2 regions of the Roseobacter cerffii genome follow, and region 1 is predicted to be linked to the other one. Evidence: riboswitches for the same ligand, from Rfam matches in the RefSeq annotation. Region 1 holds a riboswitch; the other holds the start of a gene.
The links. Region 1 has a riboswitch for thiamine pyrophosphate ahead of thiM (hydroxyethylthiazole kinase). Riboswitches for the same ligand answer to the same signal wherever they lie in the genome.
Positions count from the first base shown of each region.

Region 1 (4,413 bases):
ACCGAACGGGCTCCCAGCCTGGCTAGCGCGCGCGCCTGATCCTCCATCTGTTGGCGATTGGTCGCGACGGGTTGATCAAGCAGGCGGGCCGCTTCGGGCAGGTTTGGCGTAACCACGGCAGCCAGGGGCAATAGCCGGTCTCGGACAATGGCGATCGCATCATCCGCCAGCAGCGGCGCGCCACCCTTCGCAATCATCACCGGGTCGAGAACGATTGGTGTTTTGTCTACTCCCTCCAGAACTGCAGCGACCGCACACGCGATCTCGTCGTTCGCGATCATGCCGATTTTGACGGCATCCACCCGCACATCGTCGAAGACGGCTGCGATCTGGGCTGCCACAATATCCGGCGGGACGAGGTGCACCGCGCTGACACCTTGGGTGTTCTGCACCGTCACCGCGGTGAGGGCCGCCATCGCGTAGGCACCATTGGCAGAGATGGCCTTGATGTCGGCCTGGATGCCAGCGCCGCCCGACGGGTCAGAACCGGCAATGGACAAGACATTTCTGATCATGTGCTCTCCTGAAGTTGGACATGGATACGGTGCGCGGCGGCGCGGGGGTCCGGCTGGCCGCAGATGGCGGACACCACCGCGATGCCGTCCGCACCCGCCGCGAGGACCTGTGCCGCATGCTGCGCCTTGAGCCCGCCAATCGCGACCGTCGGCAGCGATGACAGCGCGCAAAGCTCTTGCAGACCGGAAAAGCCAATGACCGGCTTATGATCCGCCTTCGTCGCGGTCGCAAAGACCGTTCCGATCCCGAGGTAGTCGACGGCGCCCGGATCGGCGGCGCGCACGTCTTGCGCGCTTTCACACGACAAACCGATGATCTTGTCCGGCCCAAGCCGTGCCCGTGCCTTGGCGGGCGAGATATCTTCCTGCCCCAGGTGAACGCCGTCCGCATCTGCGGCGATGGCAGCGTCGAGATCGTCATTCACGACCAGCGGGATACCTGTGCCCGCGAGAACCTCCTTGAGCGCCTTGGCCAACTCAATCCGATGGGCCGACGAAGCTGTCTTGTCGCGCAGTTGAACGAAGCTGACGCCGCCCTCTACGGCGGCAGTCACCGTCTCAGCCAGGCCGGTGCGGGCGCAGAGCTCCGGGTCGGTCACGAGATAGAGGCGCAGGGTCTGCGGGTCTATTGCCATACCACCCGCCCCGCATCGAGATCACCGGGTTGCAGGCTGTGCAACTGATCAAGAAAGGCCACGGAAAAGCTGCCGGGGCCTGCGCTCTCCCTGGCGGCGCGCGCGCCCGCCTCGGAGAAGAGGGTGCAGGCCGCGATGCTCGCCTCAAGCGGGTCTGCAAGCGCGGCGAAGGCGCCCACCAATGCGGTGAGCGCACAGCCCAGAGCCGTGACCTTCGGCATCACCGCATCACCGCCCGAGATCTCGGCGTGACGCGTGCCATCCGTTACGAAGTCCACCACACCGGTCACGGCGACGACGCAACGCTGGGCTTGAGCAAGCCGGATCGCGCCGTCTTTCGCCGCGGCAACACTGTCGCCGCTGTCAGCCCCCTTGCCTGCCGCCTTCTCGCCCGCCAGCGCAAGAATTTCGGACGCGTTGCCGCGCAGGATTGTCGGGTGCTGCGCCAACTGCTGCCGTGTCACGTCCGCCCGGTAGGGTGTCACGAAATGCGCAACTGGGTCCAACACCCAAGGCACCTGTGCCGCGCGTGCAGCGGCGGCTGCCTGTCGCATGCCGTCCACCCAAGAGGGCGAGAGCGTACCGATGTTGATGGTCAGCGCGCCAGCCAACGGCACGAAATCTTCCACCTCCTCAGTGGCGTGCAGCATCGCGGGGGAGGCCCCCGCCGCCAGCACTACGTTGGCGGCGACGTTCATCGCCACGTAGTTGGTGATGCAATGCACGAGCGGCGCCTCAGCGCGCAGTTTTTCAAGCAATCTGTTCGGATCGGTCATATCGTCCTCGTCAAGGGCGAGGACAAACAAGGCAGTGCACGGGGCTTCAGACCTTGCCTCCCTCCGCCAGCATTATCTGGTTCAGGTTCGAAGGGTACATCTCAGCCTTGCGGCGCCCCTGGCTGTGCCTAGGCTGATCTGCGCACGTGCGATTGTCAAACAGGTTGTTGGGCTGCTGGCATGCTGCTGCAGCCGTTATCGCTCCAGCGCACCATCACGCTGCGATCATCAACCGGGCGAGTTAAGGCGCACCACGAACGGAGCGGAAGAAGATATCCAGCGTGCGCGTGGGCGATGTCGGATGGAACGTGTCGTAAAACGCCTGGTCAATGATCGAGGGGTGAGAGACGATTTTTTGAGACAGGATTTCGAAGAACCGTGCCACCCGCAGCGCCCGCTCAGGGTCACTGTCGTAATCCAACCGCCCGAAGATGGCATAGCGGTCGGCGGTGAATGTACGATCACCGTTCGTAAATGTGCAGCCGGGGATGTTCGAGACATTTTGCAGGATGATCTCCCGATCCCCGATGTAATGCACGATTTCGCCGCGACAGAAGGCTTCTGCAGCCGCCTGGTGCGTGCCAAAGAGCAGGACGGAGCCCTCGCGGCGGACATTGCGCGTGCTCTCGTACTCCTCCAGCAGCGCTTCCTGGCTGTCTTCCAGCCGACAATCCCCTTCGCCTCGCAGGAATGCGATCAGGGCTTCGCGATACTGTGGCATCTCGTTGGCCGTCAAAAACGCCTGCACGCCGGAACGCACGGACGTGGTGTGCCCGACCAGCCCAAAGTGGAAGCGGACAGTATCTGCGGAATTGCCGAGAAAGCGCGGGCAGTTCCCCTGATCCACAGCGCCAATCTGTCGCGCAAAGTTCAGCTGGCTGACATATGACACACCGGTCAGATACACTGGCGGCGAGATGATCAACCCATCCCTGCGGGCATTGGTGATGGTGGCCGGGTCACACAGGATATCGACCTGCGGTTCAAACGGCTGACTGCGGTCCTCGGGCCGCTGCAACAGCGAAAAGCGGCTCTCGGGCTGATCTTCTGCCATTTCGGCCATCAGGCGATCAATGTCGACGACCTTGACCCCATCGGCTTTCAGCGATCCCGCACCAAACTGGTCGAGCATCATCTCGGTCAGCACGGAATCGCAGATGCGCACCATGTATCCCGTGTACCGCTGCTTGGCGAGCGGGCCGGGCGTAACCGCCGTCAGCACATCGACCATCGTGTCCGAGCGATAGGCAAACGGGCGCGCGGAAGAGCGGACGCCGATGCGCAGCTGCGGCGCAGTGTCAGAGCTCTGGCTGCTGTCCGCCTTGGTTTGTTGGGCCTGCACAGGCGCCATCATCAGCGCCGCGAGTACCGGTCCCAAGAACCAACGTGTCAACGTACCGAGACCCATCAGGCCACATCCTTCGGCGATGGTGCGTCAACCGCCTCGCCAGCTTTCCGGCGACGGCTCATCAACGCGCGGAACTGCACCGATGCTGCCGGCAAGGCGCCGAGGTCCTCGGCCTCTTCTACTTCGATGGGCTCTTCCGTCAGCTCAATGAACCACGCAAAGAGCAACAGGAACATCATCGGCAGAACCGACATGATCATCCAATCGCGCGCCTTCCCAGTGATCCAGGGGTATCCGTCAAACGGCGCGCGATCCGGGAAATTGTAGCTCACGAAGATATTGGCAGCGATAATCAGCCCTACGATGATGGCGCAGGGGAGCGCCAGAAGCGTGACGGTCCGGAGGCGGCTGAAGTCATCATGCTTGTCCATGATCACCAGAATACCAAACCCGACCGACAGCCCGGTGAGCGGCATCATCGCGAAATAGACGATGTTGTCATTGACCTGCTGGATCACCTGCGATTGCGTCACCTCGAAACCGGTATCGAAGGCCAGTTCCAGAAGCTGGCCCGCGATGGCAAAGAAAAAGGCGAAAATCGCAGGCACAACGCAGAGGCCCAAAAGCCGGACGAAGGGGATGCGGTGCATCGACCAGCCCGGCTTCCAGCTCTCCTGCTCCAGCCGCACATCCCGGCCAAAGATCACGGCGCCCGCCGCGGCAAAAGTCACAAGCGCCATCTGCAGCGTGTCCCAGATCGACTGGGCCACAAGATCGGGCCGGATTTCATAGATGAAGTCGCGTTGCCCCTGCGCGATCAGCTGGCCACAGGTCTGAGACAAGGCACCGTCGAGACACTGCTCCAGCGTGACCGATTGATCGCCCAACGCGCCGCGACCGGCCTGCGAGGCGTTCAGGGACTCGATCAGCATTTCGATCTGCTCGGACGCAATCAACGGATAGGTCTCGACGCTCCATGACCACCACGTGGAGTAGATCGTGAAGATCGTCAGCACGCTGATCACGCTCGACACGAAGGCCGCCAGCGCAAAAGAGTTCTTCTCGGGCACATAATTGCGGTCGATTACATCGACGATCCGCGCCAGCGGCGTGCCGTGGTCGAGGTTCTTCACCGATTG
Region 1 is NZ_CM135757.1:948,254-952,666, reverse strand. Features, by position in the region: gene thiD (bifunctional hydroxymethylpyrimidine kinase/phosphomethylpyrimidine kinase) at 1-515, opposite strand, end outside; gene thiE (thiamine phosphate synthase) at 512-1,150, opposite strand; gene thiM (hydroxyethylthiazole kinase) at 1,141-1,926, opposite strand; TPP riboswitch at 1,968-2,056, opposite strand; gene ACVC7O_RS04690 (hypothetical protein) at 2,168-3,334, opposite strand; gene ACVC7O_RS04685 (hypothetical protein) at 3,334-4,413, opposite strand, start outside.

Region 2 (4,413 bases), 1.1 Mb from region 1:
AGAGCTTGAGAGCAATTGCGCGGCCCGGTCGGTGTTCCGTGAGGTCTTGGGCCATGGCTCTCTCTTGCGCCTGCGAGCGGCAAAGATCAAGCGGATGGATCAGCCCAGTTTGGCGACACCCAAAGGCACGGAGAATTTCAGGCACCAGATATAGATTTCGTTGAAATCATCGACATTGATCGAGGCTGGTACCGTGTAGACCTGCTTGCCGTTGAGCATTTTCAACTCACCCAGATCGCCAGCGGGCACGTAGGCGCCATCCTTGCCGAACGCCACGCGGGGGTCAGGTGCGCCGTCGAGCGAGAAGTCGTCTTCGAGTGTGACGGTAGCGGTGCCGTCGGCGTGTTTCACGATTGTAACGCCGCCGGTGGTGATGTGGTCACTCTTGCCGATGAAGGTGCCGCGGGTGTCGTTGCCGGCCAGGGCGCCGACGCTGGCGAGCGTGGTCAGGGCGATGACGAGGAGGGCGGAGAAGAAGTGTTTCATGAGTTCGGCTTTCCTTGCTGTCTTGGGGACGTAGGCCAAACCTACAATTAGGAACCAAACGGTACAATACACGTCTGCGTGAATTGTGTAACAAGCGGTTCCGAACTATATTAGCCATCGGAAACAGGAGACCGCCATGGCCCGCCCAAGAGAGTTCGACACCGATGACGCCATCCGAAACGCCATGGGCGTATTCTGGGAAAAGGGGTATCAGGAGGCCTCACTACCGGACCTTCTGGAGGGCATGGGGTTGACCCGGGGCAGCCTTTACAAGGCATTCAAGGACAAGAAGACGCTCTTTCTACTGGTGCTGGAGCATTACGAGGATGCGGCCGTGGGGGCCGCGCAGGCGCGGCTGTCCGACCAGGAGATCAAGGATGGGCGTGACCGTATCTTGGGCCTGTTCGAGGCATCGGCCAAGGCGGCCACAGACGGCGATCATCGCGGGTGCCTGCTCTGTACGGCGGCGGCGGGGTTCGAGATGTCAGACCCCGAGATCGCCGCCGCCGTGCAGCAGGGGCTCGAGGGCATTCGCACGGGCTTGGAAACCGCACTCCGCGCCTCTCCGGTGCATCATAAGCTAGATGCGCCCGCCATCCGCGCTTTGGCAAATGTGCTGTTGACCCAATACATCGGCCTGCGCGTTCTAGCCCGGTCGCAGCTGCCCCTCGGGGCGGTCGAGCACAGCGTCGATGGCGTCGCGCATCTGCTGGAATCGCATGCGCTCTAGCCGATGTGCCCTTGGTTCTGGCCGACCTGACCGCGATGCAAGAGAAGGTGATCGAGCAGTACGCAAGCCATCATCGCCTCTCCCACAGGGACCGCACGGATGCCCACGCAAGGGTCATGACGGCCCTTGGTGATGATCTCCGTCTCTTCGCCACTTTTGGTAATCGTGCGCCGGGTGGTCAGGATGCTCGACGTCGGTTTGACCGCAAAGCGTACCACGATGTCCTGCCCGGTGCTGATCCCTCCGAGGATACCGCCCGCATGGTTCGAGGAGTAAACCGGTCCTTCCGACCCCATGGTGATCTCATCGGCATTGAGCTCTCCGGTCAGCATCGCCGCTGACATGCCCTCGCCGATCTCCACACCTTTCACCGCGTTGATGCTCATCATGGCCGCTGCGAGGTCCGTGTCGAGCTTACCGTAGACCGGCGCGCCCAGGCCTGCAGGCACGCCGCGCGCCACCACTTCGATCACCGCACCGACGGAGCTGCCCGATTTGCGCAGGCTGTCGAGATAGGCCGCCCAGTCCTCCGCCGCTTGCGCGTCCGGCACCCAGAAGGGGTTGCGGGCGATCTCGTCCCAATCGAACCGGTCGCGGTCGATCTTGTGCGGCCCCATCTGAACCATGTAGCCGGTGATCTCCACCCCCGCCACAAGCGCGCCGATGGCAGCGCGCGCGAGCCCGCCAGCGGCCACACGCGCCGCGGTTTCTCGCGCGCTTGACCGACCACCGCCGCGATAATCACGCACCCCATATTTCTGGAAATAGGTGATATCCGCGTGGCCCGGCCGGAACTTGTCCTTGATATCGCCGTAGTCCTTCGAGCGCTGGTCGGTGTTCTCGATCATCAGCTGCACCGGGGTGCCTGTCGTCACCCCTTCGAAAGTACCGGAGAGGATCTTCACCTCATCCGCTTCCCGCCGCTGGGTGGTGTATTTGTTCTGACCCGGCTTGCGCTTGTCCATCCATTGCCGAAGCATCGCCTCATTGATCGCAACGCCCGGCGGGCAGCCGTCGACCGTCGCGCCCAGGGCAGGCCCGTGGCTTTCGCCCCAGGTGGTCACACGGAAGAGATGGCCAAAACTATTGATCGACATCGTTTGCTCCTTTGACCCGCGTGCTTAGCGGTGCGCGCGGATCGCCTCAAGAGCTTATCGCTTGCCAATCCCGCAGGCCCGCTTTACCTCTGGTCGCACCTCGGGGGGCCAATCCGGCTGAGATGCGCGAGCGCGCGGACCCGTAGAACCTGAACCGGTTAAGACCGGCGGAGGGAAGGTGAGCTGATCATCCTTTCATCCGTTCGTCGCATTTGAAAGGATTGATCATGCGGAGAACTCTTCTTGCAACCACGCTGCTGCTGGCCTCTCAGGCAGGCGCCGAAACGCCGGTGCTGACTGTCTACGCGGGCGACTACTTCACCTCGGAATGGGGTCCAGGCCCAAAGATCGAGGCGGGCTTTGAGGCGACCTGCGATTGCGATCTGCAATTCTCCACGGGCGATCTGCTGCCGCGGCTGCTGCTGGAAGGGGAGCGGACAAAGGCGGATGTGGTGATCGGCCTGACCTCCGATGTGACGGCCAAGGCCCGCGCCACCGGCCTCTTTGCACCGCACGGGCAGGACAATTCCGCCCTGACGCTACCGATTGACTGGACCGATGACATCTTCCTGCCGTTCAACTACGGCCACACCGCCTTCATCTACAATGAGACCACGATGGACGCGCCGCCTGCGAGCTTTGACGCGCTCCTGGAGATGGACGACGGTGTAAAACTCGTCATCCAGGATCCACGCACTTCGATTTCCGGGCTGGCGCTGGTGCTCTGGGTCGAGGCGGTCTATGGCGAGAAGTCGTCCGAGGTCTGGCAAAAGCTCGCCCCGAAAATCCTGACCGTGACCAAGGACTGGTCGGCCAGCTATGGCATGTTCACCGATGGTGAGGTCGACATGGTGCTCAGCTACACCACCTCGCCTGCCTATCATATGTTTGCCGAAGAGGATTTCACCAAGAAGGCGGCGATCTTCCCGGAAGGACACTATTTCATGGTCGAAACCGTGGGCAAGGTTGCCGGGACCGATCAGCCTGAACTGGCCGATGCCTTCATGGCCTATGTTCTGAGCGCGGACTTCCAGCAGATGATCCCGACCGCCAACTGGTCCCTGCCCTCGGCGCTGCCGGAGGATCAGTGGCCCGAGGGCTGGGCGCAACTACCGCTGCCGGAAAAGGTTCTGTTCTACTCCGAGGATGAAGCAGAAGCCCGCAAGGATCAGGCCATCGAGACATGGCGCAGCGCGCTCAGCCAATAATCGGCACTGCAGGACTCGCAGCAGGCGGCTTTGTCGTTGCGGCGGTGCTGCTGTCGTTCGTTGGCCTTGGCCTGCGGGCCGAAGTGGGGCGCGGCATTGGCCCCGCCGAATGGGCGGCCATCCGGTTCACGTTGGTGCAGGCCGCCCTGTCGGCGCTCTTGTCGGTGGCCTTCGCAATCCCACTGGCGCGGGCGCTGGCGCGGCGGCGGTTCCCCGGGCGTGGCGTTCTGATCACGCTCCTGGGCGCGCCTTTCATCCTGCCGGTCATTGTGGCCGTGCTCGGGTTGTTGACCGTTTTTGGTCGGACCGGCTGGCTCAACACCGGGCTTGACGCGGTCGGTCTGCCGACACTGTCGATCTACGGTCTACATGGGGTTGTTCTGGCGCATGTCTTCTTCAACCTACCGCTCGCCACGCGGCTCCTGCTGCAAGGCTGGCAAAGCATCCCTGCAGAGCGTTTCCGCCTCGCCGCACAGCTGGACCTGCCGCCACGCATGGTCTTCCGCACGCTGGAGTGGCCGCTTCTGAAACAGCTGGCGCCCGGGGCGGCGGCGCTTGTCTTTGTGATTTGCCTGACCAGTTTCGCCGTTGCTCTGACCCTCGGCGGAGGGCCTCGGGCCACCACTATCGAGTTGGCCATCTATCAAGCCTTCCGCTTTGATTTCGACCTTGCGCGCGCCTCCCTGCTGTCGGTCATCCAGCTCGGCCTGGCGGGCGGAGCGGCGCTGATCGCGCTTTGGGTCATCCCCAACCTCCCGCTGAACGGGGGCCTCGACCGGGCCCTGCGCCGCTGGGATGCGCGCAGCGGGGCGCAGGCGTGGCTGGATGCTTTCGTGATCGCACTGGGAAGCGGATTTCTGCTGCTCCCGCTCTTCGCCATCCTGCTCGCCGG
Region 2 is NZ_CM135757.1:4,120,678-4,125,090, forward strand. Features, by position in the region: gene ACVC7O_RS20080 (DMT family transporter) at 1-55, opposite strand, end outside; gene ACVC7O_RS20085 (DM13 domain-containing protein) at 100-486, opposite strand; gene ACVC7O_RS20090 (TetR/AcrR family transcriptional regulator) at 623-1,216, shown strand; gene aroC (chorismate synthase) at 1,213-2,313, opposite strand; TPP riboswitch at 2,405-2,506, shown strand; gene ACVC7O_RS20100 (thiamine ABC transporter substrate-binding protein) at 2,541-3,521, shown strand; gene ACVC7O_RS20105 (thiamine/thiamine pyrophosphate ABC transporter permease ThiP) at 3,497-4,413, shown strand, end outside.
Region 2: another riboswitch for thiamine pyrophosphate. It lies ahead of ACVC7O_RS20100 (thiamine ABC transporter substrate-binding protein); the one in region 1 lies ahead of thiM (hydroxyethylthiazole kinase).